2 regions of the Romboutsia sp. BSD2780061687b_171204_C1 genome follow, and region 2 is predicted to be linked to the other one. Evidence: a T-box and tRNA genes for the amino acid it is inferred to sense, from the RefSeq annotation. Region 2 holds a T-box; the other holds one or more tRNA genes.

Region 1 (14,620 bases), on a different contig from region 2:
GTTTGTAAATGAGAATCATATAAAAAGTGATACAGGCTATATTATAATTACATCTACTAAAGATAAACTTACCTATATATTAAAAAAAGTAGATGATAGATTTAAGGTACTGCACGTTTGGAGTAGCACTGTAGGAAAAAGCTCAACTCCTACAATAAAGGGTATATTTAAGTCAGGTATAAAGTATCCTGCTATAGGGGGAGAAAAAAGTTCAGCAAAATATGCAATGAATATAGTAGATGATTACTATTACCACTCAATACTATATGATCCTAAGGGACTTTATGTAATAGATGATAGACTTGGAGTAGCTATAAGTATGGGATGTATAAGATTAGCTACAGAAAATGCTAGATGGATGTATGATAATATACCTATTAATACTACTATAATAATAAAATAGTTATATAAAAATATAAATATCAAATAATAGTTATAAGAAATAAAAAGGAGATAATTTTATGATTAGCTTTGACCCTATTGAATGGATTGGATATTCAGCATCCTTATTTATAGTTATATCATTAACGATGACATCTATAGTAAAGCTTAGAATTATAAATTCTATAGGATGTTTTTTATTTGTAGTTTACGGATTATATGTAAAAGCATATCCTGTTGCCATATCTAATGCGCTTATAATTATTATAAATATATATAATTTATATAATATTTATAAATATAAAGAAAAAAATTAAATTACAAAATATTATTTAATAGCGTAGATATTTTATCTATGCTATTTTTTGTTAAAAGTAAATATTTTCTATATTAATAGATTAGATAAACTAAAATATTAAAAAGGTATAATATTTTAAATAACAATAGTGAGATAAAATATGTTTATTAACTAAGTAAATTGATATATTATATATAATAATAAAAATTATAATTAAAATAGAAAAGAGGACTAAATGTGAATAAAACAATAAGAGAGATTGATAAGGATATAAATAGATGCAAAAACTTAATTGAAGAAAATAACTATTTAGAAATAGTTATAGGATTAGAAGAACTAATAGATAAATATAATTCATGTATAGAAAATATAAAAAAATATGATGGTAGAGTATGGAATTACTCAAAATCTGATTTAGAAAAATTAATGAAAGAATTAGTAGGATACAAAAAAGAATTAAGTATAAGAGAATATAAAAAGGAATTAACTAAATTAGTAGATTCTTCAATAGATTATATTAAAAATCATGATACACTAAATAAAAGTAAAAAAATAAATATTATAGAAGTAATAAGAGATCTTCATAATATAAGCAATGAAGATCTAGGTAAAGAAAAGCTTTGGGAAGAGTTAAGAATATATATAAGGTTAGCAAGTGATGAAGATATAGAAGTAGGGAGTAAGTTGATATCTATTATTAACTATGTATTAGATTTTGACAAAGCTAAAAACTTAGTTCAATAATTACAAATAAATTAAACTAAGATAATATATTAAAATAAATTTATACTTTAGAATTATCTGTATATGATACATTATACAAATCATTTCTACGATGCTTTAATAAAGGTAGTTGATTTCTTATTTTTTCAACATATGAAAAGTCGATATCTGCTATAAAGTAGCCCTCTTTTTCATCTAATCTATTTAATACTTCCCCAAATGGAGAAACTAAAATAGAGTTTCCATAAGATATATAAGAAGAATTATTGTTTCGGGAAGAAGAACATCCTATTGTATAAACTTGATTATCAACAGCTCTAGATTTAAATAGTAGCTCCCAATGAATAGGTCCTGTAGTCATGTTGAATGATGCAGGAACTATTATAGCCTTAGCGCCTTTATCAACCATTATTTTGCATATCTCAAAAAATCTAAAATCATAGCAAATACAAAGACCAATTTTTCCAAATTCAGTATCAAATACTGTAACATCATTTCCAGATGATAATGTATCAGATTCTAAAAATTTTTGGCCAGCATCTATAGAAATATCAAATAGATGTATTTTTCTATGTTTTGCTATCTTATTTCCACATCGATCAAAAACATAAGAAGTATTATATATTTTACTATTATCTTTTTCAGGAATGGATCCAGCTACCAAATATATATTATATTTTTTAGCTATATCAGATAAAATATTATAAAGATTTCCTCCTTCTACCTCACAATAAACAGGAAAATTCTTATTATCATAAGGGCAGCAAAACATTTCTGGAAGTATAACTAAATCTATTTTAGATTTATTAATGGCTAAATTTATATATCTCTCTATAGTGGATATATTCTTTAATTTATTAGAATTAACATCTATTTGTATAACTAAAGTTTTTATAAAAATCACCTCAATTTAATTAAATCTAGTATAAGATATTTATATTTTAATAGTAGTTTATCTATACAAACATTGCATTAAAAAAATGAAAATATATGAAATCAATTTATAAAGTAACAAATAAAATAATGGACACATATTATATAAAGAATGAACATTGTCATCAAGGGGGATTTAAAATGGATTGTTTACAAATAAAAGAAGGAAAATCTTTAGTTAGAGTATTTCAGGCCGCTCCACAAATCGGTAAAGTAGACATTTATATTGATGGGGCACTTGTATTTAGCGGATTAGATTTTATGGAATTTACAGAGTATGTAGAGTTAGAAGAAGGAGAACATACAGTAGGTATATACTTATCTGGAACTACTGAAAATCCAGTTATAAATCAAATGCTTGAAGTAGATGAAGGGCAAATGTATACCGTAGCAGTGACAGGGAATATAGGGGATTTATCTTTATTAGTTATAAAAGACTATTCAGAAAAACAACCATCAAGCGAATATTCTACATTTAGAGTTATACATTTATCACCAAATGCACCAGCAGTAGATATACTAGTAAATGGAGAGACATTCTTTGAAGATATCGGATTTAGAGAGGGAACTAGTTATGTAGATGTAAACCCAGGAACGTATAATGTAAAATTAGTAGTAAGTGAAAGTAAAGATGTAGTTTTTCCGTTAAGGGTTAAATTAAATCCAGATAGAATATATACTATATATGCAATTGGTCAATTAGGTAGTTTAGGTGTTATACAATCAGTTGATGGGAATACTTATTTATGTAAAGAAGCTTAATTTATATTAAATACTAAAATATAAGAGAAGCATACCTTTGAACATATTAACAGTTTAATGGTATGCTTAATTTATAATTGATAGAATAAATTTAGTAATAAAAAATATAATAAATAATATCAAAATAAAAATATAATCTACAAAAAAATAATAAATAACAATAAATTTTGACATCATATTGTAGTTAATGTAATATATTGAGAGATAATAATATAGATAAAAATTATTATGGAATAATATACAGGGGTGAAGTAAATGAAAATAATGACAGTATTTGGGACTAGGCCTGAAGCCATAAAAATGGCACCTTTAGTTAAAGAGTTGGAGTCTAGAGATAATATAGAGTCTATAGTTTGTGTAACAGCACAACATAGAGAAATGTTAGATCAAGTACTAGACGTATTTAACATAAAGGTTAATTATGATTTAAATATTATGAAGTCAAATCAATCTTTGTCTCAAATAAGCACGAATATAATGAATGGGTTAGATAAAGTTATAAAAGAAGTAAAGCCAGATATAATACTTGTACATGGAGATACAACTACAACGTTTATATCATCCTTAGTTGCTTTTTATAATCAAGTTAAAGTAGGTCATGTAGAGGCAGGTTTAAGAACCTATAATAAATATTCTCCTTTTCCAGAAGAGTTAAATAGACAGTTAACATCTGTTATAGCTGATATACACTTTGCACCAACAGAAAAATCAAAGGATAATTTGATAAAAGAAGGAAAAAATCCTGAAAAAATATATATAACTGGAAATACTGCAATAGATGCATTAAAAACCACTATAGATAAGGAATACAAAAGTGAAATAACTGACAAAATAGGAAAAAACAGAATGATACTTTTAACATGCCACAGAAGAGAAAATCTAGGTAGCAATATGAAGAATATATTTAAAGCAGTAAATAAAATATCTATGGAATTTGATGATGTAGAAATAGTGTATCCAATACATTTTAATCCTCAAATAAGAGATTTAGTTAAAGAAGAATTCAAAGGTAATAAAAAGGTACATGTAATAGAACCTTTAAGTGTAGTTGAATTTCATAATTTATTAAATAAGTCATATCTAATACTAACAGATAGTGGAGGCATACAAGAAGAAGCTCCATTTCTTGGAAAGCCAGTTCTTGTATTGAGAGAAACTACCGAAAGACCAGAAGGGATTAAGGCTAAAACTTTAAAATTAGTAGGTACAAATGAAGAGAACATATATAAATACACAAAGGAATTACTAACTAACAAAAAATTATATAATGAGATGTCAAAGGCTTCAAATCCTTATGGAGATGGGCTTGCAAGCAAATACATTGTCGATATTATTGAAAAAATATATCAAAATTAAATTAAATCAGAAGAATGAATAAAAGAAAGTAGTGAAAATATGAATAGAATTTCCAAGAAGATAGATGGATATTTTTTAGGACTAATATTAGAGTTATTTATAATCACCATGTTATTTGTATTTGATATTAAATTTCAAACACAAAATTTAAGTTTTATAATGTTTTGTATAACATTTTTTACTATAATTATGACTTACACAGGGGGAATAATTATAGGGCTTATAGCAACATCAGTTTCTATATTTATATATGCAGCATATATATTTTATATAAATCTAACGAAAAATGTAGAAATAACATATATGTCTTATATATGGATGATATTTATGCCAATAATATCTTATACAACAGGAAAGTTTACAAATAGTATAAATAATCTTCAACAATCAAATCTTAAGCTAGAAAATGAATATAAAAATTTGGTTACTATACATGAGGATACAGGATTATTTAATATAAAAGCATTTTATATGAATCTAGAAAGAGAGATGAGTAAGGCTAAAAGGCATGAAACTCAATTATCTTTAATGCTTATAAACTTACCATACTATAAAGAAATAAAGAACATACTTGGGGAAGTTAAAACTAACAAACTAATGAAAGATATAAGCAATATAGTTGTAAAGTCTACAAGAATAGAAGATGAAAGATACACAATAGAAAATGATACTATAGCTATAATAATGCCAAATACAGATGAATTTGGTGCTAATATAGTAAAAGAAAGAATAAAAACAGGTATAGATGAACTTAGTCTAAGCTTGAAAAATAATAAAAATTACATAAATATAGACACAAAAATAGCAGCAGTAGAGTATAAAAAAAATATAAAGTCTCCTATTGAATATAAAACATATGTACAAGAGGAATTACAATATGATGTTTAAAAAAAAATTTATAATAGAAATAACTATTATAATTAGTATAATTTTAGCAAGTTCAAGTGGAATTTATAGTGAAAATAATAGCAATAAAAAATCTCTTATAGTTTATGAAACTAAAACTAAATTTAAGTCTAATGTTAATACAGTAAATCACCTTAATGAGCTACTATACGTATTTAATAATAAAGTGGACAATATTAATATAAATGATTATAAAAAAAGATGTTTAAACAATTATGACTATGTCTTTGTTATAAATATAAACAATAATATAGAGAATAAAATATTTTTAGAAGATATTAATAATTACAATAAACGTATATACTGGATAGGGGATAAAATTGCAAATTTACTAGAGTATAATAATAAATATTCAATAAAGTACATATATAAAAATAATAATATAACAAGATTAAACTATAAAGGAGACGATATAGTATTAGAAAATGAAAGTGATTACAACATAATACAACCAAGTAGTAAAAGTAATATTATTGCTACTATGAGTGATGGATATAACACATACCCATATATATTGCAAGATAAAAATTTGTATTATATATCTGATTGGAACATGTATGAATCTTATATATTTGAAGATACGTTAAATGATTTCTTTGAACGAACTTCTTTTGAAGAAAGTAAAATATTTGTAAAAATAGAAGATGTAAATCCTCTTAGTGACACAAAAAAATTAGAGGATTTAGCTAATTATTTATATGAAGAAAATATACCATTCATAATATCTTTAACACCTACTTATCGAGATAAGAGTATTAAAGAATTAATCACTCTAGATGAAAATTTTATAAATACTATAAAATATATGCAAGATAAAGGTGGTAGTGTTATATTAAATGGATACTATCATAATAGAAAAGAAAAATCAGATGAAGATGAGTATGAATTTTTTAATAAAGAGATATTAAATAGTAAAAGTGAAGATATAAATATATATATTAAAAATAGGTTATTAAGTGGACTAAGATTATGTATAGAAAATGATATATACCCATTGGGATTTGAAGCACAAAAATATGCTATGATTCAAGATGGGTATAAAGAAATCAAAAAATACATATCTACATATATGGGGAGATACCAAAATAATAGTGAAATTTTTAATATGAGTACATTTCCATATATAATAAAAGATAGTAAAAATTTTAATACACTAATACCGGAAAATTTAGGATATATAGCTAAAGATGACAAATTAGCGGTAGATAAAATAAAATATAATTATTATAAACTATCTATGGTAAGAGGCCATACTGGAGGATTTTTTTTCCATACTGATGTAGACACAAACTATTTAAAAGAGTGTATAGAATATATTAAATCTAAAAATGTAAGCTTTTTAGATTTAAAAAAAGAAAACAACTATATAAATATAGATGATATAAAAATAGAATCAAATAACAAGAATATAATAACAAGTTATGATAAGTATAAATCTATAAGAAAACACAATGATTTAGTGTTTAATAAGTCTATAAATAAGTTAAATGATATAGTTGTAAAGTTTGTTGTTGTAGTATTGCTAATATTTATATTAATCTTTATAGTATTTAAGATTATAAATAGACGAAAGTTTACAAGGAGATAATTATGATAGGTTTAGTAGATTATATATTTTTAATTTCCTTATCATCTATATGGGCTATACTCTTAACAAATATAATACTAGCTATAAGTGGATATATATATTATTTAAAGAGTCTTAAATTTAAAGATGAAAAATTAAAAGAGTTCCCTTTTGTATCAATACTAGTACCAGCACATAATGAAGGCAAGGTAATTGGTAAAACTGTAGAATCTTTATTACTACTAGATTATCCTATAGATAAAATGGAACTTATCGTTATAAATGATAATTCTAGTGATAATTCCAAGGAAATATTAGAAAATATAAAAAATAGATATAGAAATTATAATTTTACCATCATAAATACGGATAATATAACAGGTGGTAAAGGAAAATCAAATGCACTAAATATAGGATATCAAATATCTAAGGGAGAATATATTGCAATATATGATGCTGACAATACACCAGAAAAAACTGCACTAAGATATTTGATACAGACCATAGTTAAAGATGAAAAACTAGGGGCTGTTATAGGAAAATTTAGAACTAGAAACAAGCATAAAAACATATTAACTAAGTTTATAAATATAGAAACTCTAAGTTTTCAATGGATAGCTCAAGCAGGTAGAAAACAATTATTAGGTCTTTGTACTATACCAGGCACTAATTTTGTACTTAGAAGAAGTACTATAGAAAAATTAGGAGGATGGGACACAAAGGCAATAGCAGAGGATACAGAAATAAGTTTTAGGATTTATAAAATGGGACAAAGAATAACATATGTCCCTCAATCAGTAACCTGGGAGCAAGAACCAGAAACTGTAAATGTATGGATAAAGCAACGAACAAGATGGGTAAAGGGAAATATATATGTATTAGTTAAGTATATTACTAATTTATTTAAGGGCAAACAAAATAGAGTGCTGTTTGATATACTATACTTCTTTTCAGTATATTTTCTATTTTTAACATCTGTTGTATTATCAGATATAATATTTATTTTAGGAATATTTAAAATAGTAACTATAAATATCCCATTTGATTTTTTTACTATATGGATACTATCATATATACTATTTGTAATACAGGTATCTATAACACTTAGTATGGAAAAGGGAGAGAGTAATTTAAGCAATATATTTTTAGTTGGGCTTATGTATTTTACATATTCTCAAATGTGGCTATTTGTTGCTATAAAAGGAATGGTTGGGTATTTTTCTGACGCCATACACAAAAGAGAAGTTAAGTGGTATAAAACCGAACGATTTTAGGAGAAAATAAAATGAGATTAATAGCAATAATGATATCATTAATTATTAGTTTTACAAGCTGTGATATAGTTTTTGCACAGCAAAATGTAAAAAATTACAAATTTAAAAATGACATAACTATGAATGGGGTTATAAGTAGTACTAATAAATATTTTGAAGTTCCTAAAAATGCTTTAGTTGAAAAAACTAAGATTAACTTAGTATTTACAAAAAGTGAACTATTAGATGTGAATTATTCTACAATAACAATAATTGTAAATGATGTGCCAATCCATTCAGAACGATTAGATGGAAATAAGGAATATAAAAAAGAAATAAATATAGATATACCAAAAGATTTAATAAAGACAGGTTATAATAAAGTAGAGATAAAAGCTTATAAAACTATTTCTGATAAGGTTTGTAGAGATGACTCAAATACAGCTAACTGGTTAGTAGTACATAAGGAATCAAATATAAGTGTATCCTATAATTATAAGCCAACATCTAATTTGATAAGCGAGTACAAAGATACTTATATAAATGAAAATGGAAGAAATGAATTAGAAACTAGTATATTAATACCAGATAATTATTCAAGTGAAGAATTAACTTCGGCTATGATACTTAGTAGTGGTTTTGGAGAAAAAATAATAAATGATAATGTTAATTTTGATATAAATCTATACTCTCAATTTAAAAACAAGGATAAAAATGTTATATATATAGGCAATAAAAGTAATACTTCAAGTGAAATACTTAATTTATTAACTGCAAAAGAAAAAGAAGATTTGGATAAAAATTGTATTATAAAAAATACAAATTCAATATTTGATAAAAATAAAAAAATGCTTATCATAATATCCAATAATGAAGAACTACTTAAAAAAGCTAGCAAACTTATAAATAGTAAAGATTTAATAAATGAATTAAACAAAGATAGCATAATTATAAATAAAGATACGGATGTAGATGACATATATAATTATAAAAATAAAGATAGATTGAATTTTAAAGATTTAGGTTATGATAATATTACATTGAAAGGACCATTTACACAAGAATCAATAATAGATATAAGTATACCTAAAAGTAAAGAAGTTAAAGAAGGTAGTAAAATAAATTTAAATATTAGATATGGTGAGAATTTAGATTTTGAAAGATCTTTAGTAACTATATATGTAAATAATATACCTATAGGAAGCAAGAAACTAACAAAGGAAAATGCCAATAATGATACCGTAGAGCTTAACCTTCCAAAAGAAACTTTAAATCAAAATTATTATCAAATCAAAATTGTATTTAATTTAGAACTATTAGATTTAGCTTGTGTAACTAGAGATACTGATAACCCATTTGCATATATATCAAATGAATCATATATAGAATTTGATTACAATGATACCAATAATTTAACTATGAAAAATTATCCGTATCCATTTGTTAAGGATGATAAAGTTAATGATACAGTAGTTGTAGTACCCGATAAATTAGACTCAACAGCATTAACGCAAATAGGTAGTATAATATCCTATATAGGTCATAGTATTAAATATAACAATGGAGATATAAGATTTATAAAATCAAGTGATTTAAAATCAGATGATAAAAAAAGTAATTTAATAATAATAGGAACTCCAACTAATAATTTAACTATAAAAGATGTTAATAAATATCTAAATTTAAAATTTAATAAAGATTATTTAGGATTTGAAAGCAACGAAAAGATAAAATTCATAGGAGATTATTCAAAACAACTATCATCTATACAACTTACAAAATCGCCATATAATAAAGATAAGGGTATGATGGTTATTGCATCAACAGAAATAAAGGATTTAGCATTAAGTACTAGATATTTAAATGATTTAGATCTCACAAAGTCATTAAAAGGCGATACTATAGTAATTGATAGAGAAGGAAATATAAAAGATTTAAATTATAAGTTAGATGATGTAGATGAAAATAAAGAGACTAAAGAAGTAAATAAACTAGATAATAAAAGTAAACAGTTTATAATAGTTGCATCAGTATTACTTTTAATGGTTATATCAGCAACAGTTTTATTAGCTTTAAAATATAAAAAATAATATATAAATATAAAATACTAAGCTTTATAACTAATGCTTAGTATTTTATATTTAAAAAAGATAGGAGAGCTATGAGAAAAAAAATATTAATAATAATTACTTCATTAGTAATACTAAGCGTTATTTTTGCTATTAAAAGTACTAACAAAAATAATACTATAACAGAAAAGATAAAATCTGTTAACTTATCAACTGATTATGAAATAGAACAAGCTTTAAAGGATATAGATGATTTGAAAGTGAATACCGTTAATGTACCTATAGTTATAGAAATACCAGATTTAGACTCAAATAATATGAAAATAAATTCTTATAGTAAAGAAAAAGCCATAAGATTAATAAAAATACTGAAATCAAAAGGTATAAATATTATATTAGAAGCATATCCGTGGATAGCTAATGGAAGTAAATATGAAACTGATTATAACCCCGTAAATAAGGAAAAATTCTTTGAAGATTGGAAAAATATATTAAATATTTTAATTAAGGATATAGCAAATAAGTACGATGTAGATATAATGATTATAGCATCAAATTTCTCAAAGTTAGAGATGTATGAAGATAACTGGTGTGATATAGTTAATTTTGTTAAAGGGCGATTTAAGGGAGAAGTAACATATAAGACTACATGGTGGTATACAGCTAGTTGGGATAGAAAGAGTAATGAGGATTATTACAAAAAATTAAATAATAAAATATTTTCTAAAGTAGATTTTATATCTATAGCAGCTTATTTTGAACTTAGTGATAAAAAAGAAAATACAGTAAAAGAATTAGTAAATGCTTTAAACTCTACTACTATATATAATAGAAATCAAAATGTGGTCGAAGAAATATATAGATTCTATGAAAAATATAATAAGCCTATCTACTTTGCTGAATTAGGATTTCCTAAAAAAGATAATGCAGCAACACATCCATGGAATAGTGAAGTGTCCAATGTAGAAAATACAAAAGAACAATCTAGATGTTTTAATGCTTATAAAATTGTATTTGAAGATAAAGACTATATAAAAGGATTTTCTGTATTTGCAGTAGGAAAAAAGGGAAAAGATAAAAATTTTTATCCATCAAAGGAAAGTATAGAAATTATATCTAAATGGTATTACTAATCTGAATAGAGTTTCAATAAAAAATATATTTAGATAGGAAATGAAATAAATGACAGAAAAAGAATATGAAAAATTATTAAATATAGATACTTTAGGAGAAGAATTATGGAGTGAAAAAGTAAGGCATTATCATCCATATCAAGCTACATCATATGAATGTTTAGACGAATTATTTAAAATATACAGCTTAAATGAAGATGATTTTATAGTTGATTTTGGATGTGGGAAAGGTAGGCTAAACTTTTATATAAATTATAGATTTAATTCTAATGTAGTTGGAATAGAAATGGAGGAAAAGTATTATAAAGAATGTATTAAAAATAAAGAAGCGTATGTAAGTGAACATAAGAAAGGTAAAGAAAAAATAGAATTTAAATGTTGCTATGCACAAGATTATGAAATAAAAAGTAAAGATAATAGATTTTATTTTTTTAATCCATTTTCAGTACAGATATTTAGGAAGATAGTAGAAAATATATTAGATTCAGTATATAAAAGTGAAAGGTATATTGAGTTAATATTGTATTATCCTAGTGATGATTATATATATTATATAGAAAATGAGACACCATTTATGCTAAAAGAAGAAATACAGTTAGAAAAGTTATATAAGAAAGATGTTAATGAAAGATTCTTAGTTTATAATATACCATATTATGCATAATATAATGAGATTAAAAGATACTATATAAAATAGAAATAAGTATTTGAAATGCTCATTTCTATTTTATATAGTTTTTGAAATAAAAGGAAAAAATATAAAAATTATTGAAAAATGTAAAAATTTATGATATATTAATAAATATAAGAGATAAAAATCATTGGAGAGGTGTCCGAGTGGTTTAAGGAGCTGGTCTTGAAAACCAGTGATGCTTAACGGCACCGTGGGTTCGAATCCCACCCTCTCCGCCAAATGCCCAGATAGCTCAGTCGGTAGAGCAGGGGACTGAAAATCCCCGTGTCGGTGGTTCGATTCCGCCTCTGGGCACCAGTAAGGCATCTAGAATATAGATGCTTTTTTTATAAATTTTAAATTAATTATAAATCTACTGATAGATACTTAAATTAAAAATAATGACTATGTACTTTAGATATTATATATGAAATTTTTATTGGAAATTAAAACGCATAAATCCATTAATTTGGATTTATGCGTTTTTTAATACATTTATTACTAAGCCACAATTGGTTTAAAGTATGCATTAAAAAAAACATAGGTGGAAATCTAATAAAAAGAAAAGAAAGGGATGTTTATATGAGAAAAGTAAATAACAGTAAAAGAATATTAGATGAAAATCCACAGTTAACTGATTTAGTTAATCATGCACAAACATATACAGATATAAGAAATGCTATAGAAAATGAAAATGAATCAGTTAGTAAGAAAATACATTATAAACAAAAGCCTAAAGCTTTGACATATGATGAAATGCAACCATATAATACAAAATATAAATAAAATTAAAATAAAAATAGAAAGGAGATATACTTAATAAAGTTAAGTATAAATTAGTATGGAAGAATTCGTAAAAATAATAAATGACGAAGAGTTTAACTCTAAAATAGAAAATGGATCAGGGATAGCTGTAGTAGATTTTTTTGCTACTTGGTGTGGCCCATGTAAGATGTTGGCACCAGTTTTTGAGGAAGCTGCAAAGGATGTAGGAAATAAAGCTAGCTTTAGTAAAGTAGATATAGACCAATGTTTAGAATTAGCTAGAAAATATGGTGTAAGTACTGTACCTACAGTTATGATATTTAAAGATGGAAAGCCAGTTGATAAGATGGTAGGTTTTATGCCAAAACAACAAATAATAGAAAAGATAAATTCTAATTTTTAATATTTAAATATATAAAGTAGAAGAAGTGAATAATATAGGGTTGTAACAATGTGCCAATATAAGTCATAAAATATATTAAGGGAATTCCCTTAATATATTTTATGGAGTTGAGAAGATTGGCAAATAAATTAGACAAGACTGTAAAGAAAGTAACAAAGCCAGTTGGAGATATAGGTAAAGAAGTTATAAATGGCGTAGGAAATGTTGCTAAAGAAGCTGTTGGCGGAACTTTAAATGTAGGAAAAGAAGCTATTAAAACAGGATATAATGTAGGAAAAGAAACATTAAATACTGGAAAGAATGTAGGTAAAGCATTAAAGGATAGTATAAAAAAATAGGTAGTATTTTATAATAATAAAATTTATAAATTACTAAATTAAAGTTTTAAAAATAAGTATGAATAAGAAAAGCTATAAAATATAGACTTAAATATATATTTTATAGCTTTTCTTATTATATTTAATTAAATAGTTATTATATAGTTTATGTAAAAATAAATATACAAATGATAAATGAAAATAAATATCAATAAGTATTGACTATCAATAACCAAAGTACTATTATTTAAGTATAGAAGTATGAGAGGTGAAATATTGTGAACTTAGTAATAGTTGGAGGTAATGAAAAGTTAAAAAAAGATTACATAAATTTAGCAAAAGAAAAAGGTCATAAAACTAAAGTTTACTTGAACATGTCAAGTAAGTTAAATAAATCAATAGGAAGTCCAGATGCTCTTGTAATATTCACATCAGTAGTATCTCATAAAATGATAGATGTAGTACAAAAGCATGCAAAAAAGAAAAATATACCGATAATTAGACATAAAAACAGTAGCAAATGTGCATTTTTAGAATGTTTAGAGATGGTGGATGAGTGTTTAGGAAACTGTAATGAATGTAAGTGTAATAAGCTACTAAAACAAAATAAAAGTTAGATAATTTTAATTATATATTATCAGTTAATAACTTTAAGTAATGAATAATATTAATTAAATGATAATAAATATTAAAATCAACAAAATGGGGAAAATTATGATTAGTGTGGCATTATTAGGAAATCCTAATGTTGGTAAGACTACTTTATTTAATGGATTAACAGGTCTTAAACAACGTGTAGGCAACTGGCCAGGTGTAACTATAGAAAAAAATAGGGGAATATAAATGATAATATAAAAATTGTTGACTTGCCTGGAATTTATGCAATGGATACTTTTTCTAATGAAGAGAAAATTTCAAAAGAATACTTAGAAAATGATAATGCAGGTGTAATAGTAAATATAGTACATGCATCAAATTTATCTAGAAATCTTTATTTAACAACTCAACTTATGAAATATAAAAAGCCTATAATATTAATAGTTAACATGATTGACATGGCTAAAAATATAGGAATAGAGAT
Region 2 (18,704 bases):
TATTATTGATATTTTTTGTATAGGACAAATTCCAAGTATATTGCTAACAATAGCATGTCCTGCCTCATGATAAGATACTATTTGTTTTTCTTTTTCTATTAACTTAGAGTTTTTAGATTCAAGTCCTGCAATAACTCTCTCAAGTGCTTTATCAAAGTGATCAGTTGTTATAACATCACTATTATCTCTAACTGCAAATATAGCAGCTTCATTAGCTATATTTGAAAGATGAGCACCGTTAAATCCATGAGTTTTCTTAGCAAGTAATTCCAAATCTACAGATGGATCAAGAGGTTTATTGTTTGTATGAACTTTTAAAATTTCACATCTAGTATGATAGTTAGGAGAACCTATGTGTATATGTCTGTCAAATCTTCCGGGTCTAAGGAGAGCTTCATCTAAAAGATCAAGTCTATTAGTAGCTCCTATTATTATGACATTTGAGTCTTTAGTGAATCCATCCATTTCAACTAATAATTGATTTAGTGTTTGATCTTTTTCGTTATTACTTTCAAGATGTCTTTTTGCTCCAATAGCATCTATTTCATCTATAAAAATGATGCTAGGAGATTCTTTTCTAGCTTTTTCAAAAAGTGTTCTTACACGCTTAGCACCTACACCAACGTATTTTTCAACAAACTCAGAACCAGTAACATTGAAAAAAGATGAATTTGTCTCACCAGCTACAGCGGATGCAAGTAATGTTTTACCTGTACCAGGAGGTCCATAAAATAATACTCCTTTTGGTATTTTAGCACCCATTTTTTTGTACTTATCAGGAGACTTCATAAAATCTACTATTTCAAACAACTCTTCTTTTACTTCATCTAAACCAGCTACATCACAAAATGTAGTTTTAGGTTTAGTAGAAGCCGAGTCTTCCTTAGGAGATTCTTTCTCAAGTTTAGTTTGAGCAAATACAGGTACTGGTTTGTTAATCTTTTTAAAGAAATTGTCTAACATTTTCATAGTCATACACCTCAGATAAAAAATTGTTTATTGGTTTTATAATTTCTAACAAACCAAAAACCATCGAAAAATCATTTGTTTATATTTAAGTATAACCAAAACTTTGTTTAATCATTACTAAGAATATAAATTTTAGGTTAGTTATACATATTATGAGAATTAAAAAATTTAAAAAATAATAAAAAAATAGTTGCAAATAATATTTAGAAGTGATATATTATATAGAGTAATTAATAACAAAAGCAAGTAGAAGTCCGCTTCTCACCTTTCGACTTAGGTTGTCTGGTAAATATAAGTTCAAAACTTTAAATATATTATTTCAATATGTTTAGGTTTATATAAATTTGTTGACTTATATGGCGGGTGATTATATCATTCGCCTTTTATTTTATATAAAAAATTTGGAGGTGTCCTACCATTAGCAAGGAATTAGCAATCAACGAACAAATAAGAGAAAAAGAAATAAGAGTTCTTTCACATGATGGAGAACAATTAGGAATAATGTCAGCTAGAGAAGCTCAATTAATAGCTAACGAAAGAAACTTAGACTTAGTTATGATATCACCTAATGCACAACCACCGGTATGCAGAATAATGGATTATGGTAAGTATAAGTACGAACAAGCTAGAAAAGAAAAAGAGTCTAAGAAAAAGCAGAAAGTTGTAACTGTTAAAGAAGTAAGACTTAGACCAGGTATAGAATCAAATGATTTAAATACTAAGGCTAACAACGCTATAAAGTTCCTTAAAAAAGGAGATAAAGTTAAGGTTGAGCTAAGATTTAGAGGTAGAGAATTAGGACATAAAGATCTTGGAAAAGAAGTAATGCTTAAGTTTATAGATATAGTAAAAGAGTTTGGAGAACCAGCAAAGCCACCAAAATTTGAGGGCAATAACATGGTTGTAATCATAGATCCAAAAAAATAGATGATAAACTGAGAGGAGGAAATAAAAATGCCTAAAATGAAAACTCATAGAGGAGCTGCTAAAAGATTCAAAAAAACTGGAAGTGGAAAATTAAAGAGAGCTAAAGCTTTCAGAAGACATATATTAACTAAGAAAGCTGCTAAAACTAAGATGCAATTAAGAAAAGCAGGAATAGTTAGTGAAGGTGATGCTAGAAGAATAGCACAATTATTACCATACTAAAAATCGGATTAAATTAAAATAGAAATTTTAAAAGAGAAAAACAAAGGAGGTCACAGAGATGGCAAGAGTTAAAAAAGCAATGAACGCTCGTAAAAAGCATAAGAAAATATTAAAGCTTGCAAAAGGATTCAGAGGATCTAGAAGCAAGTTATACAGACCAGCTAATACATTCGTAATGAAGGCGTTAAAGAACGCATATATAGGAAGAAAGTTAAAGAAGAGAGACTTCAGAAAACTTTGGATACAAAGAATAAACGCTGGAACTAGAGCTCATGGATTATCATACTCAAGATTCATGAACGGATTAAAATTAGCAGGTGTTGAAGTTAACAGAAAGATGTTATCTGAAATGGCTATAAACGATCCTCAAGGATTTGCTAAATTAGTAGAAGTTGCTAAGTCAAAATTAGCTTAATTAAATAGTTAAGTTCATAAAAAGCCTTTGAATAAAATTCAAAGGCTTTTTTTATATCCATAAAATTATATAATTTTATACTCTATAAAAAAATAAAAAATTATATAATATGAATACGTTTTGTTAAAAATATGTAAAGGAAGTTTATAAATTGTGAATATTTTAAATAGGCCAATTTACATATCCTTTATTGTTTTTATATAGGTTTTGGAATATAATATAGTAATAATTGAAAAGAAGGATGTATCTAATGAGAAAAAACTTATTAGCTATAAAGTGAGAAGGAGGCATAAATACAGATGAAGACCATATTTAAGCGATTTATTGCTCTTATAAATAAAATGCAACCAACTCAAGTAATGGTTTTAGGGTTTGCTAGCGTTATATTAATTGGAGCGCTTCTATTAAATCTTCCTATAGCAACTCAAAGCGGAGAAAGCATCGGATTTATAGATGCCTTATTTACTTCAACATCAGCTGTATGTGTAACAGGATTAATAATGGCAGATACGGCAACTTATTGGAATGGATTTGGACACGTAGTAATAATACTACTTATTCAAATTGGTGGTTTAGGATTTATGACAATAACCACGCTATTTGCACTTATAACTAAGAAAAGAATAAATCTGAAAGAAAGACTATTAATCCAAGAATCTTTAAATCAATTTGATTTGTCAGGGTTAGTTAAGTTAACAAGGTATGTATTATTAATGACATTTACCATAGAAGGTATAGGAGCATTAATATTATCAACAGTATTTATACCTCAATTTGGGCTATTAAAAGGAACTTGGTATAGTATATTTCATGCTATTTCAGCTTTTTGTAATGCAGGATTTGATTTAATGGGGCCAGTTTCAGGTAAGTTTACATCATTAACATACTATGTAAATAACTTTACAGTAAGTGTTACAATTTCATTACTTATAATATTTGGGGGATTAGGATTCCCTGTAATTTTAGATATAATAAAAAATAGAAAATTATCTAAATTAAATTTACATTCTAAAATAGTATTAATTACAACAGTGTCATTAATATTAGTAGGTATGTTACTTATTTTAGTATTAGAATACAACAATCCTAAAACAATAGGAAAGTTAGGATTTGGTGGAAAAATGCTTGCATCGTTCTTCCAATCAGTAACAACTAGAACAGCAGGATTCAATACAGTCAATTTAACGGCAATGCATGAGAATAGTTTATTTATAATGATAATACTAATGTTTATTGGTGCATCTCCTGCATCTACAGGTGGTGGTGTAAAGGTTACGACTATAGCTACTTTAGTTCTAACTGTTAAATCATTTATACTTGGAAAAGAAGATATAGAAGTAGGATCAAGAAGAATTGGAACATCAATAGTTAGAAAATCATTAGGAATATTTCTTATAGGTATAATTGTTGTTTTATCTGGAACTATAATTATAACTATAACTGACCCAAGTTTTAGTTTAATAGAAGCAGGGTTTGAAGTAGTATCAGCATTTGCTACAGTTGGATTAAGTCTAGGTGGAAGTCCTAATTTAAGTACATTAGGAAAAATATTTATAATGTTATTTATGTTTATGGGAAGAGTTGGATCTCTTACAATATTTATGGCGATAATGTCTAGAAAAACAAAGAATAATCCTCCTATAAGATACCCTGAAGGGAAGATAATAGTTGGATAATATAGCCTTTACTTATAGTAAAGAATAATTTAAGTGTGGAGAGGACGAAGGAAATGAAGCAATATATAGTTATAGGTTGTGGAAGATTTGGAGCATCAGTTGCTACAACTATGCATCTTTTAGGTCATCAAGTGATGGCTATAGATAAAAGTGAAGAAATTATACAAAATATAGCAGATAAAGTAACTCATGCTGCTATAGTAGATGTAACAGATGAGCAGTCATTAAGATCTTTAGGACTAGGTAACTTTGATGTTGCAATAGTTGCCATCGGTTCAGATATAAGAGCATCTATAATGGCTACACTTATAGCAAAAGAAATGGGTGTACCTCATATAGTATGTAAGGCAAAAGATGAACTACAAGCTAAAGTTCAATATAAAATAGGAGCGGATAGGGTAGTATTCCCAGAAAGAGATATGGGTGTTAGAGTTGCACATAACTTAGTTTCTGATAATATACTAGATCATATAGAATTAGATCCAGATTATTCAATTGTAGAGATAGTAACACCAAATAGTTGGGTAGGAAAGACTTTAGTTGAATTAAACTTAAGAGCTAAGTTTGAAATAACTGTATTAGCTATAAAAACAGGTAAGAGCATAAATGTTACTCCAGCTCCAGATGAAGAGTTAAAAGCAGGTAGTATTTTGGTTGTAATAGGTCAAAATAGCCATATAAGTACTATCGCATCAGAAAATGAAGAATTTATTAGGAGAAAGTAATAATGCCTACAATAATAACAGCTAAAGATAATAATAAAGTAAAATATACGAAATCACTACTTAAGACTAAAAATAGAAATAAAGAATCTAAATTTATAATTGAAGGATATAGAATACTAACTCTTGCAGTAGAATGTAAGGCTAGTCTAGATTATGTATTTATAAATGAAGATTTTGAAAATAAAGAAGAACATCTTAAATTTTTAGATACCCTAAAAACTAATAATATAAAAATTTATAAAACGACTAATAAAATATTCAATGAATTAATAGATACGGAAAACACTCAAGGTATTTTAGGAGTAGTAAACTTTAAACAAAGAAATATAGAAGAGTATTTAAAAGATGAGCATAAATTTGTTTTAATATTAGATAGAATACAAGACCCAGGTAATATGGGTACGATAATAAGAACAGCAGATGCTGCAGGGGTAGATGCAATAATTGCATTAAAAGGATGTGTAGATATATACAATCCAAAGGTTATAAGGTCTACTATGGGTTCTATATTTGATATGAATATAATACATGCTACTCAAGAAGAAGCTCTTAGAATTTTAAAATTAAAGAACTTTGATATAGTATCAAGTTATTTAAATACAAACAATTACTACAACACAGTTGAATATAATTACAAAACAGCTTTAGTAATAGGAAATGAAGCTAATGGAATAAATGATGAATTAGTATCAAAATCAGATATGTTGGTCAAAATACCTATATATGGGAATGCAGAATCATTAAATGCAGCTATAAGCTCTGCAATATTAATGTATGAAATAAAGAAATACTTAGTTTAACATCTTGTAAATATTATGCATAGTATGATATAATTAAACGCAAAAACAATATTATCAAATACTATGAAAGAGAAAAGTATTTTGAATTAACTTAGCACAGAGATAAGTACCGTAGGCTGTGAGTACTTTCTAAGTATCCAAAAGAAGTTCCCTCTGGAGTATTAAAGCTGAAATTATAGTAGGCTTTAACGTTAAAACGCGTTAAGTTTGTTAGAGGTGGTTTAATAATTTATAATTATTAAGCTACTAGGGTGGTACCGCGAATAATAGTCTTTCGTCCCTAGATAGGGATGAAGGGCTTTTTTTATACAAAAAACTGCGAAAGGGTGAATTAATATAATGCAAGAAAAATTACTTAATTTACAAGAAGCTGCATTAAATGAAATTAAAGATACTTCTAGTATAGAAGTTGTTGAAAGTTTAAGAGTAAAGTACATGGGTAAAAAAGGTGAGATAACATCAATCCTAAAAGAAATGGGTAAATTATCAGCAGAAGAAAGACCTGTAATAGGTAAAGTTGCTAATGAAGTTAGAGCGGCTATAGAAGGTGCTATATCTTCAAAGAAAGAAGAGTTAAAGTTAGCAGAAAAACAAAGAAAATTAGCAGAAGAAGTTATAGATGTAACTATGCCATCAAGAACAGTTAAAGTTGGTAAAAAGCATCCAATATCTCAAATAATAGATGAAGTAAATGAAATATTTATAGGAATGGGATTCTCTATAGCAGAAGGGCCAGAAGTTGAAACTATAGAAAATAACTTTGATGCATTAAATGCACCAAAAGATCATCCATCTAGAGATATGAGTGATACTTTCTATATAAATGAAGAGTTATTACTTAGAACTCAAACTTCACCAGTTCAAGTTAGAACAATGAAGAGTCAGGAATTACCAATAAAAATAATATCTCCAGGAAGATGTTTTAGGTTTGATGCTCCAGATGCTACACATTCACCAATGTTCCATCAAGTTGAAGGACTTGTAGTTGGTAAAGATGTAACAATGGCACAATTAAAAGGAACTTTAGATATGTTCGTTAAGAAGTTATTTGGTGAGCATACAAAAACTAAGTTTAGACCACACAACTTCCCATTCACAGAGCCAAGTGCAGAAGTAGACGTTACTTGCTTTAAATGTGAAGGAGCAGGATGTCCAATGTGTAAAGGTGAAGGTTGGATAGAAATACTAGGAGCAGGTATGGTTCATCCAAATGTACTTAGAAACTGTGGAATTGACCCAGAAGTTTATAGTGGATTTGCATTTGGTATGGGACTTGATAGAATAACAATGCTTAAGTATGAAATAGATGATATAAGACTATTATTTGAAAATGATATGAGATTTTTAAATCAATTTTAATTAGGAGGATTTAAGATGTTAGTACCTTTAAAATGGTTAAGAGATTACGTTGATATAGATTTAGATACACAAGAATTCGCTGATATGATGACTATGACAGGATCAAAAGTTGAGAAAGTAGAGTTCTTTGGAAAAGAAACAAATGGAGTTGAAGTATGTAAAATACTTGAAATAGAACAACATCCAGATGCAGATAGATTAAAAGTAACAAAGGTTGAAGTAGCTGATGGACAAATACTTCAAATAGTAACTAATGCAACTAACATAAAAGTAGGAGACTATGTACCAGTTGCTAGAATAGGTGCAGTATTACCTGGAGATTTCAAAATAAAGAAAGGTAAGTTAAGAGGAGTATTATCAGAAGGAATGTTCTGTGGTGCAGAGGAATTAACTATACCTTCTCAATACGTTGAAGAACATAAAAAAGATGGCATATATATATTAGACCATGAAGAATCTTTTGAATTAGGAAAAGATGTTAGAGAAGTTTTAGGAATAAACGATGCATTAATAGAATTTGAAATAACTTCTAATAGACCAGATTGTAGATCTATAATAGGATTAGCAAGAGAAGCTGCCGTTACTGTAGGAAAAGAATTAAAATTCCCAGGAATAAAAGTAAATGGTTCTGATGAAGAAATGCAATTTGAAATAGATATTCAAACAGATTTATGTAAGAGATATTGTGGAAAAGTTGTAAAAGACGTTAAAGTTGGGCCATCTCCATACTGGATGCAAAGAAGACTTATAGAAGCTGGAATGAGACCAATAAACAACATAGTAGATATAACTAACTATGTTATGTTAGAGCTAGGTCAACCACTTCATGCATTTGACTTAGAAGATATAAAATACAATAAAATGACAGTTAAATTAGCTGAGCAAGGTGAAAAGTTTACTACGCTAGATGGTGTTGAAAGAGAATTAACATCAGACATGTTAGTTATAGGAAATGAAGAAAAAACTTTAGACTTAGCAGGAATAATGGGTGGAGAAAATTCTGAAGTTAAAGATACAACTACATCAATATTCCTTGAAGGTGCAAGCTTTGCAAAAGAAAGTATAAGAGCTACATCTAAGAAATTAGGACTTAGAACAGAAGCTTCATCAAGATTTGAAAAAGGTATAGATGTTAATTTAGCAGAGACTGCTGTAAATAGAGCATGTCAATTAATAGAAGAATTAGGATGTGGTAGAGTTCTTAATGGAATGCTTGACTACTATCCAGTAAAAGAAGAAGTTCAAAAGATAACTGTTAACCCTGTGAGAATAAACAAATTATTAGGTGTTAACGTACCTATGGACCAATTTATAAGCATATTAGAAAGATTAGAGTTTAAATGTAACCTAATATCTTCTGAAAAATTAGAATTAGAAGTTCCAAGCTTTAGACTAGATATAGCTGAAGATGCAGATATATTAGAAGAAATAGCTAGAATATACGGATATGAAAATATACCAACAGCTACTTTAGAAGGAAATGCTACAGCAGGTGTAAAAACTGATAAACAAAAGTTCACAGATAAGATAGTATCTAGTTCAATAGCAGCAGGCTTAAATGAAATATTAACATATTCATTTGTAAGCCCAAGAGGTGTTGATAGAATAAATTTATCATCTGAAGACTCTAGAAGAAACTTTGTAAAACTAATGAATCCATTAGGTGAGGAAACTTCAGTTATGAGAACTACACTAATACCTAATATGTTAGAAGTATTATCTACAAATGTAGCTCATAAAGTTGAAGAAGTATCAGCATTTGAATGTGGAAATACATTTACACCACAAGAAGGATTACCAGTAGAAACGAAGAAATATTGTATAGGAATGTATGGAAAAGATGTAGATTTCTTCTCTATAAAAGGTGTTGTAGAAAGTGTACTAAATAATGTAGGGTTCAAAGGATATGAAATAGAACCAGAAAAAACTAACCCAACATTCCATCCAGGAAGATGTGCTAAAGTTATGTTTAATGGAGAATGCATAGGTACATTTGGAGAATTACATCCAGACGTAATAGAAAATTATAACTTAGGACAAAGAGTTTATGTTTGTGAAATGAATGTAGAATCTGTATTTGAAAATACATCAACAGAAAAAACTTATACTCCATTACCTAAGTATCCATCTACATCAAGAGATATAGCTTTATTAGTTAAGGATGAAGTATATGTTAAAGAAATAGAAGATATAATAAAAGCTAATGCAGGTGGATTAGTTGAAAGCTACAAATTATTTGACGTATATAAAGGTGCTCAAATAGAAGAAGGATACAAGTCTATAGCATACTCTATAACATATAGAAGTATAGAGAAAACTTTAACTGATGAAGATGTGGCAAAAGTACACGATAAAATATTAAATGAGTTAAGTGAAAAATTAGGTGCAACACTAAGATCTAACTAATACAAGGGGGATATTAGTATGAACAAAGTTACCGTTAAGATACATGGTGCAGAGTATCCTATGGTTGGAGAAAAATCTGAAAAACATATGATAAGTGTAGCAGCATTTGTAGATACAGAAATGAATAAAATAGGTGAGGCTAATAAAAGATTAAGCTCATCTCAAGTAGCTATATTAGCAGCTATAAATATAACAGATGAATTGTTTGATTGTGCAGATACACTAGAAAAAGTAGAAAAAGAAAATGAAGAATTAAAGAAAAAAGTTGGAAATAGTGGGGAAGAATATAAGCTTGAAATAAAAGAGCTTGAATACCACTTAGAAAACAAAGATAAAGAAAATAAGAACCATATATCTAAGATAGAAGAACTTAATAAGTTAATAGAGGAACAAAAGAAAGAAATAGAGCAACTAAAAAATGGCACTAATTTATCTAAACAAGAAGTTGAAGATTTAAAAAATGAAATAAAAGAGCTTAAATCATCTGTTGAAATGGCAGAAGAAAAAGCTAATGTTGCAGAACAACTTTCTTCTAAATTCCAAAATGATGCATATAAATTACAATTAGAAAAAATTGAAATAGAAAATGAATTAAAATATCTTAGAGCAATGAAATAAGTTTACTTATATTTAAAATTAAACCTTCAGGGGGACCTGAAGGTTTTAATTTTAAAACTTAGGGACATTATAAATATAGAAAAAATATTACGTATAGGAGGAGAAGTATGAAAGACATAGAATTATTAGCACCCGTTGGTTCCTTTGAAGCGTTAAAAGCAGCTGTTCAAAATGGTGCAAATGCAGTTTACTTAGGAGGAAAAGAATTTAGTGCTAGAGCATCAGCAAATAATTTTGATAGAGAAGAATTAAGAGAAGCAGTAAAATATGCTCACATAAGAGGAGTACAAGTTTTTGTAACGGCTAATACATTAATAAAACAAAATGAAATAGAAGATTTTTTTAAGTATGCTAAATATCTATACGACATAGATGTAGATGCAGTTATACTTCAAGACATAGGTATAGCTAGAATTATTAAAAATGAGTTACCTGATTTTGAAATACATGCAAGTACACAAATGGTAGCACATTCTTTAGAAGATGTTAGATATCTAGAAAATGCTGGATTTGATAGAGTAGTACTAGCAAGAGAAGTTAAAGTAGATGAAATAAAATATATATGTGATAACTGTAAAGCAGATATAGAAGTATTTGTTCATGGAGCACTGTGTGTATGCTATTCTGGACAATGTTTAATGAGTTCTATGATAGGTAACAGATCAGGAAATAGAGGAAGATGTGCTCAACCATGTAGACAAAGATATGAACTTTTAGATGTTTATACTGGAGAAGTAGTAAATAGCAATGGAGACTATTTATTAAGTCCAAGAGATTTAAGCACAATAGAAGAAATAGATAAAATAATAGATGCAGGAGTTCATTCTCTTAAGATAGAAGGTCGTATGAAAAGACCTGAGTATGTAGCTACTGTTATAGAGAGTTATAGAAAAACTATAGATGAATACTTACAAACTAAAAAAGTGAATGTTTCAGATGAAACAATAAGTGATTTATACACTATATTTAATAGAAAATTTACAAAAGGACTTATTTTAGGAGAAGTTGGCGCAGATGTAATGAATTCACAACTTCCAAATAATCAAGGATTATATTTAGGTAAGGTATTAGATTACAATAAAAAAGCTAAAAGACTAAAGATAAGACTTGAAAATACACTTAAAAAAGGCGATGGAATAAATCTTGGTGGTGGAACTATAGGAAGAATCATCAAAAATGGTGAGATAGATACTATAGGATATAAGGGCGAGATAATAGAACTAGATTTTATAGGTGAAGCTAAAAGAAATCAAATAGTATTTAAAACATCAGATAGTGAACTTATGGATAGAGTACAAGCTACATTTACTCAAGATAAAGAATTTGTTAAAAACATGATAGATTCATATATAAGTGTTAAGCTAGATAAAAAACCAATACTTACATTAGCTGATAAAAAAGGAAATACTGCCACAATAGAAGGAGACAAAATAGTTGAAGAGGCTATGAAGGTAGCTTTAAGTGAGGAAAAAATAGAAACTCAGCTTAGAAAATTAGGTAATACTCCTTATGAAATGGATAGTGTAAATATAGAATTAGATGAAAATGTAAGTTTACCAATAAGTATACTAAATCAAATGAGAAGAGATTGTATAGAGCTTTTAGATAAAGAAAGAGTTAAAATAAAAAATAGAGATTTTAAAAATAGAAGATTATCATATAATCCAATTAAATTTAATCGAGATACGGTAAGTAATTTATCTGTTAAAGTTAAAAATTTAGAACAATTACAAAGTGCACTTGAGTGCGGTATAGATAAAATATATTATGAAGATACTAAAACATTAGAAGAAGCTATAAAAGCTGGACTAAAATATAATATAAAAGTTATATATTCAGCTCCTAGAATAATAAGAGGCAAGGAATACAAGCAATTAGAAAAAGCTAAAAATATAGGAGTAAATTCTATACAAGTAGGTATATGGGGAGCTATAGATTATTTTAAAGGTAAAGAGCTAAATATAGATTACTACTTAAATGCATTCAATAGTGAAACTATAAATTACTTTAAAGAAATAGGTGCAACTAATCTTTGTATATCTCAGGAATTAAACATAAATGAAATAAGAGAAACAATAAAATATACAGATATTAATATAGAATCTGTGGTTTATGGATATACTCCACTTATGATAACAGAATACTGTCCAATGGGAGTAGTAGTTCGAGATTGCAAAAAAGATAAAAGAGTTGCTAAATGTAGCCAAAGCACATATGCACTAAGAAACTCTAAAGGGGAAGAGTTTAGATTATCACAAGATCTATTCTGTAGAACAACTATATATAATACAAATGTTACTTGTATGTTAGATAACTTATACGAACTAAATGAAATAGGTATAAATACATTTAGATTAGATTTTACATTAGAAGATAGTCAAACTGTTAAGAAGGTAATAGAGGCATATCAAGAAGTATTAAGCAACAACTACAAATTAGGAAGTAAAGCTACAAAACTTTATAATGAATTAGATGCTAAAGGTGTAAGTGCAGGTCATTATTACAAGGGAGTAGAATAAATTAAATTTGTATAGTAAGTATATGTATTATCAACAATATCAAATATATTTACTTAAAAAATTATAATAGATTTAATATTTATATAGGAGGTATTGGGAAATGAGAGAACAAGCAGTAGGATTAGTAAATAAATATTTAAAATCTGAACATCTAATAAAGCACTCATATGCAGTAGAAGCTGTAATGAAAGCTTTAGGAAATAAACTAGAACCAGAAAAATCTGATGATTGGGCATTAGCAGGATTACTACATGATTTAGATTCAGATATGTTAGATTATAAAAATAATCCAGAAGAATCTAAATTGCATGGGATCAAAACTATCGAATTACTTAAAAATGAAGGTTTTGGAAATGATTACATATATCAAGCAATAAAAGCTCATAATGAAGATAATGGAACAAAAAGAATAAGCACAATTGATAAAGCTATATATGCAGCAGATCCAATAACTGGATTTATAACAGCCATAGCTTTAGTTTATCCAGATAAGAAATTATCTAGTGTAAAAGTAAAGTCTATAACTAAGCGTATGAAAGAACTTAAATTTGCAGCAGGAGCAAACAGGGATGCAATGAGAAGCATAGAAGAATTAGGCATTCCATTTGCTGAATTTGCACAACTATCACTAGAGGCAATGCAAGGAATAAGTGATGAGCTAGGACTATAGAGATATAATATACATAAATTGACTATAATTAATAAATATGATAATATTATCAACAGTATAAAAGTTGAATAATGCTCTGGGTATTAGTATCCAGAGCATTTTTAAATATATATAATATAAAGTTTAGTATAAATTAAATTTAGTAAATTCGTATAACTTAGCCAATATAAAATATTTTTATTATGTATGGCTAATATAGATTTGCATAAAATTTATTAATTTAACTTTTGTATATATAAAATAAACTTGAAAGAGAGACGGATATTATGAGCAGAAAAAAAGTTTTTAATGGTAAAAGATTAAAAATAGCTAGAATGTATAGAGGAAAAACTGTAGATATGCTAGCTAAAGAAATAAATATAAATAAAAAAGATATAATTGCTTTTGAAGAGGAAAAGTACAAGCCAACTCCAGAAAATGAAATGAAATTAGCAAATGCTTTAAGGTTTCCAAAAGAATACTTCTTCCAAATGGATAACATTAAAGTTGTAGTTGATAGTACTCATATAAAGCCAGAATCGAGAATACCTAGAGTAGAAGAAATTTCATACAAAGAAAAGTTAGTAATGGCACATAAAATATTATCTTTTATAGAAGGATATATACAATTCCCAGAAATGAACATACCAACTAACTTAAATAGAAACGATGATATAGAGACATTAGCAACAAAAGTAAGAAGACATTTTGAATTAGGTGATGGACCTATAGGAAATGTGTTAAGCGTGTTAGAGTATAATGGGATAATAGTAACAGACACTAATGTAAATACAAAAGGAGCACTAGCGTTTACGCAAAAACAAACAACTGATAAAAATACTAGATATATAGTATCTTTAGGAAATGATAAAAAATCAGCGACTACAAGAAACTATGACTTAGCTTATGAATTAGCATACATGGTTAGTGTTGAAGCGGGGATACAAGCTAAAAAATTCTCAAAAGATGAATTTGCGTGTGTATTTTTATTGCCAGAAGAAACATTCTTACCAGATTTAAAAGATGTTAATGAGATAGAGGATTTTGTAGAATTAAAAGCAAAATGGATAGTTCCAATATGGGCTATGATATTAAGAGGATACCAGCTAGGTGTTATTAATTACAAGAAATATATGTACTTAATGAACCAAATGGATAAGAAAGGTTGGAGCAAGAAGGAACCATTAGATGCTAATATAAAAGCAACAAGTCCAGTTTTACTTAGAAAATCTGTGGATATGATACTTGAAAGTGGTATTATGAGTGGAGCTACTTTAGTGGATAACTTAGCAAGTTGTGGATTAAGCCTTTATCCTGATGAAATAGAGTCATTATTAGGACTAAAAGAAGGAAAATTAGCACCTAAAGTTAAGAGAGATAATGTAACAAAGGTTAATTTTAAAAATAAAAAATAATACCAAAAGAGTAACAAAGCCTAAGTTATAATAAGCATTTGTTACTCTTTTAAATTGTAATAATTTATTAAATAAAATATCTTAAAATAATAGTAGAAAATTAGAATATTTTTTTAACAAATATTTAACACAAAAAACATATACAAAGTATAGAATTTTATGTTATTTTAAACTTAAGGATAAGAAATCGAACCTAACATAAAAGAATAAATTTAACATAAAATAATTATATAACAACAGTAAGATAAAAAATAAAGTTTTTAAATATAATTCCAGTATTATTTAAAATCCTGCCTATAAAAATTCTAAAACCTTAAATTTAAATTCACTAAACTTAATTAATTATAATAAAGGAGGTAATAATTATTTGATAAACTTAATGATTATGTGTTCATTAGTTCTATTAATATGTATAACATCAAGTAAAATTTTATATAAATTTGGAGTCCCAATTCTTCTAATTTTTATAGGATTAGGAATGTTGACTGGATCTGATGGTATTGTTGGAATATATTTTGATAACTATGAATTAACAAGACAGATATGTTCTATAGGATTAGTTTTTATAATGTTCTATGGAGGATTTGGTACTAGTTGGGATATGGCAAAACCAGTTGCTGTTCCATCAATACTTCTATCAACAGTAGGTGTTGTTATAACTGCTGGTTTAACAGGAATATTTTGCTTTAAGGTATTTGATACTTCTTTATTAGAAGGATTACTTATAGGATCGATAGTTGCATCTACAGATGCGGCATCAGTTTTCGCAATATTACGTTCTCAAAAGTTAAACTTAAAGGGATCTATTGCTTCAATATTAGAGATTGAAAGTGGAAGCAATGACCCTTTAGCATATATGTTGACTATAATTATTTTAGGATTAATGGCAGATAAAGGATATGATACCATAATACCAATGCTTTTAAATCAAGTTGTAGTTGGAATTTTATCGGCTGTTTTATTAGGTAAGCTTACAATTTATTTATTAAGAAATACCAAGTTTGAAATAGATGGATTTTATCCTATATTTGTTATGGGAATAGCAGTACTATCTTATGCTTTAAGTGAGCATTTTGGTGGAAATGGATATTTATCTGTATATATGACTGGTATTATGATAGGTAACAGTAAGATACCACATAAAAAAAGTATGTTCCAATTTTTTGATGGAATTTCATGGATTATGCAAATAATGTTATTTTTCATATTAGGACTGCTATCATTCCCATCGCAAATACCTTCTGTAATGATAAAAGGTATTTCCATATCTATATTTATGATTTGTATAGCAAGACCAATAGCAATTTTTAGCATACTAAGTTGGTTTAAAATTCCTTTAAAGCAACAAGCTTTTGTATCTTGGGTAGGTCTTAGAGGTGCTGCTTCAATAGTTTTTGCAATATATGCAGTAACTTATGGAGTTCCTGTTGAAAGTGATATTTTCCATATAGTATTTTTTGTTGCTTTGTTCTCTGTTGCGATACAAGGTACACTTTTACCTACAGTAGCTAAAAAGCTCGACTTAATTGATGATAAGTCTCCAGTATTAAAGACATTCAATGATTACAGGGAAGAGATAGGTACAAATTTATTAGAAATAACGGTTCAAAATAATAGTGGCATTGCAAATAAAGCTATAATGGATTCAAATATACCTGAGGATATACTTATCGTAATGATAAAGCGTAACAAGGAAGTATTGATTCCAAATGGATCTACTCAAATTCTTCCTCAAGATGTGTTAGTTATAGCTGGAAATGATTTTGAGGTATTGAATGACTTATTATGTAAAAGCAATTAATATTTATGTATATAAGTAAATTTATGCTACAGGATATATTTAAATATCGCTCGAAAAATAGTTTTTTGTTAATATAGGGAAAGAATTTTAGGATTATATTTAAATTCTTTATTCAATAATAAATAATTTGATAGGGGTATATGCCCCTATTTTTTTGCTTGTAATAAATTTTATTAATAGTAAAGAGATTTAAAATGTAATATAAGTACAATTTACTGTGTCCTATGTATATTTATTTGATTATCAAATGTATTAGGAATTATAATAAAATTAAATAAACTACCAAACGAAAATATTGCAATACTAATAAAATAAGGGGGATGTGTTATGAAAAAAATGAAAATGCTATTATTAGTATTTTTAACAGGAGTTGTACTAGGGGGATGTACTACTTCAAAATTAAGTGAATCTTATGATGAAGAATTGTTAAAAGAAGATGCTCAAGGAATAGTTAATATGATTTGTAATGACGAGTATAGTAAAGTTATAGATAAAATGAGTGAAAATTTAAAAACTCAAATAAATGCAGAACAATTAAAAGAAGCGTGGCAACCTATGAAAGATAAACTAGGTAAATTTAAGTCTATTAACAAAGAAGAATTAATAGGTAATGAAGATTTAGCTACTGTAGTAGAAGTTGTGGAATTTGATAATGGTAAAGCACAGTTTACAATCACTTATAATGAAGATATGAAGCTAGAGGGGTTATATATGAAGTAATGTAGAGAAAAGATATGTAAGTCAATTTTAATATATTGATTTATATATCTTTATTTGTATAGGGGATGATATTATGATTTCTAATAAATATGAAAAGATAGTCTTTGGGATAATGATAGCGATGGCTATGGGGTTAATTATATTTCTAAATATGGACCATAGTCTTCATAAAATGCACTTCGAAGAAGATAAAATAAGGATAAAAATAGATAGCATATATAAAGGATATTAAAAGTGCAGAGCTATTAGATGACATTCCTATAGGAAATAAAGTAAATGGTACTAGCACAGCAACATATTTAAGGGGAACTTTCCAAATAGACAGAGATGAAAAGGGGAAGTTATATGTGTATCGTAATAGCAAACCATATATAAAAATCACAACAAGCGATAAAACTCTAATATACAATGATAAAGATAGTAATAAAACAATAGAAACATATAATCAATTAATAAAAAAGTATAATTTAAAAAGTAGCACAAATTCGGTTAAATATAATAATTTCAAGTCTAGCCAAACAAGCTATACTCAAAAAGATGATATAGTAATAGCTATATCAATGATGCCTGCAGTTTTGTTTTTTGTAGGAATAGGAATATATTCATTTAAAAGAAAAACTCCTATGCACTTTTGGGCAGGGACTATAGTTAAATCAGAAGAAATAAGTAATATAAAAGCATATAATAGAGCAAATGGAATTATGTGGATTGCGTATGGGTTATCATTTTTATTGATACCACTACTTGGTTCTATGGTAGGAGGTATAGTTATTGCTATACTATCTTCATTTATGATAGTAGGAATGGTACTTTGTTATAAATGTATTTATAATAAATATAAGGTTAAATAGATTAAAAATGAAAGATGAGGAATTGAAACAAAAGGGTAAATTTATGGGATATATAAAATCATACACTAATTTAAGTAATATAGAAAAGAATGAAGTTTATAAATTCATAAAAGTTAAGGAAAATTCAGTTAATTTATTAGAAGAATTGGATGATAAATTTAATATAAAAATATATGAATATGGTGAAGGTGCATTATTTTATTTTGAGGAAAATAAAGTAGTGGCGAGTATATGCGTAGTTTTAGAAGTAGCAAAAATATTAAAAAGTGCATATATTCACCAAATAAAATGTGCTAAGGATATAACAGATAAAGTTGAAATAATAAGAAAACTAGTAGAAGAATCTGTTAACATATCTAAAGCAAAAGGAGCGACGGATATAAGATTAGGAATAAATAAACAAGAAATATCTAATGAAGAGATAAATAAACTAAACTTTAAAATAGAATACAATTCTTTTGAAATGGTATTAAAGGATAGGTGTAAGAGGAATAAATTATTGAAGCTAAAAAGTTTAAATGAAGAAAATAAGTTAAGGTATATAGATATTTATAATGATTCATTTAGTGATATGCCACATGGTACAGTAACAAATATTGATACTGTAAACAAAAATATAGAAAAAAGTAAAA

The links. The T-box of region 2 lies ahead of pheS (phenylalanine--tRNA ligase subunit alpha). A T-box ahead of a tRNA ligase gene usually reads a tRNA of that ligase, here a tRNA-Phe.
Region 1: it has a tRNA-Phe gene. The T-box ahead of pheS (phenylalanine--tRNA ligase subunit alpha) is inferred to sense a tRNA for this amino acid. The anticodon was not compared.

Annotation. Positions count from the first base shown of each region.
Region 1 covers NZ_JADMRK010000004.1:188,476-203,095, reverse strand. The annotation lists gene I2H23_RS10190 (L,D-transpeptidase family protein) at 1-403, shown strand, start outside; gene I2H23_RS10185 (YgjV family protein) at 462-698, shown strand; gene I2H23_RS10180 (hypothetical protein) at 917-1,423, shown strand; gene I2H23_RS10175 (carbon-nitrogen hydrolase family protein) at 1,464-2,306, opposite strand; gene I2H23_RS10170 (DUF4397 domain-containing protein) at 2,477-3,097, shown strand; gene wecB (non-hydrolyzing UDP-N-acetylglucosamine 2-epimerase) at 3,353-4,453, shown strand; gene I2H23_RS10160 (diguanylate cyclase domain-containing protein) at 4,493-5,341, shown strand; gene I2H23_RS10155 (DUF2334 domain-containing protein) at 5,331-6,947, shown strand; gene I2H23_RS10150 (glycosyltransferase) at 6,950-8,200, shown strand; gene I2H23_RS10145 (cellulose biosynthesis cyclic di-GMP-binding regulatory protein BcsB) at 8,212-10,269, shown strand; gene I2H23_RS10140 (glycoside hydrolase family 113) at 10,341-11,381, shown strand; gene I2H23_RS10135 (methyltransferase) at 11,431-12,045, shown strand; tRNA gene I2H23_RS10130 (tRNA-Ser) at 12,205-12,293, shown strand; tRNA gene I2H23_RS10125 (tRNA-Phe) at 12,297-12,372, shown strand; gene I2H23_RS10120 (hypothetical protein) at 12,637-12,840, shown strand; gene trxA (thioredoxin) at 12,896-13,222, shown strand; gene I2H23_RS10110 (hypothetical protein) at 13,339-13,560, shown strand; gene I2H23_RS10105 (DUF2325 domain-containing protein) at 13,818-14,156, shown strand; gene I2H23_RS15610 (FeoB small GTPase domain-containing protein) at 14,254-14,382, shown strand; gene I2H23_RS10100 (FeoB small GTPase domain-containing protein) at 14,406-14,620, shown strand, end outside.
Region 2 covers NZ_JADMRK010000005.1:60,573-79,276, forward strand. The annotation lists gene I2H23_RS10665 (ATP-dependent metallopeptidase FtsH/Yme1/Tma family protein) at 1-969, opposite strand, end outside; gene infC (translation initiation factor IF-3) at 1,405-1,896, shown strand; gene rpmI (50S ribosomal protein L35) at 1,924-2,118, shown strand; gene rplT (50S ribosomal protein L20) at 2,177-2,533, shown strand; gene I2H23_RS10685 (TrkH family potassium uptake protein) at 2,833-4,209, shown strand; gene I2H23_RS10690 (potassium channel family protein) at 4,263-4,934, shown strand; gene I2H23_RS10695 (TrmH family RNA methyltransferase) at 4,937-5,734, shown strand; T-box leader at 5,789-6,019, shown strand; gene pheS (phenylalanine--tRNA ligase subunit alpha) at 6,074-7,093, shown strand; gene pheT (phenylalanine--tRNA ligase subunit beta) at 7,109-9,499, shown strand; gene zapA (cell division protein ZapA) at 9,518-10,117, shown strand; gene I2H23_RS10715 (DUF3656 domain-containing U32 family peptidase) at 10,225-12,636, shown strand; gene I2H23_RS10720 (HD domain-containing protein) at 12,737-13,306, shown strand; gene I2H23_RS10725 (XRE family transcriptional regulator) at 13,573-14,700, shown strand; gene I2H23_RS10730 (potassium/proton antiporter) at 15,068-16,501, shown strand; gene I2H23_RS10735 (DUF3887 domain-containing protein) at 16,829-17,221, shown strand; gene I2H23_RS10740 (hypothetical protein) at 17,295-17,453, shown strand; gene I2H23_RS15245 (hypothetical protein) at 17,569-18,072, shown strand; gene I2H23_RS10750 (GNAT family N-acetyltransferase) at 18,116-18,704, shown strand, end outside.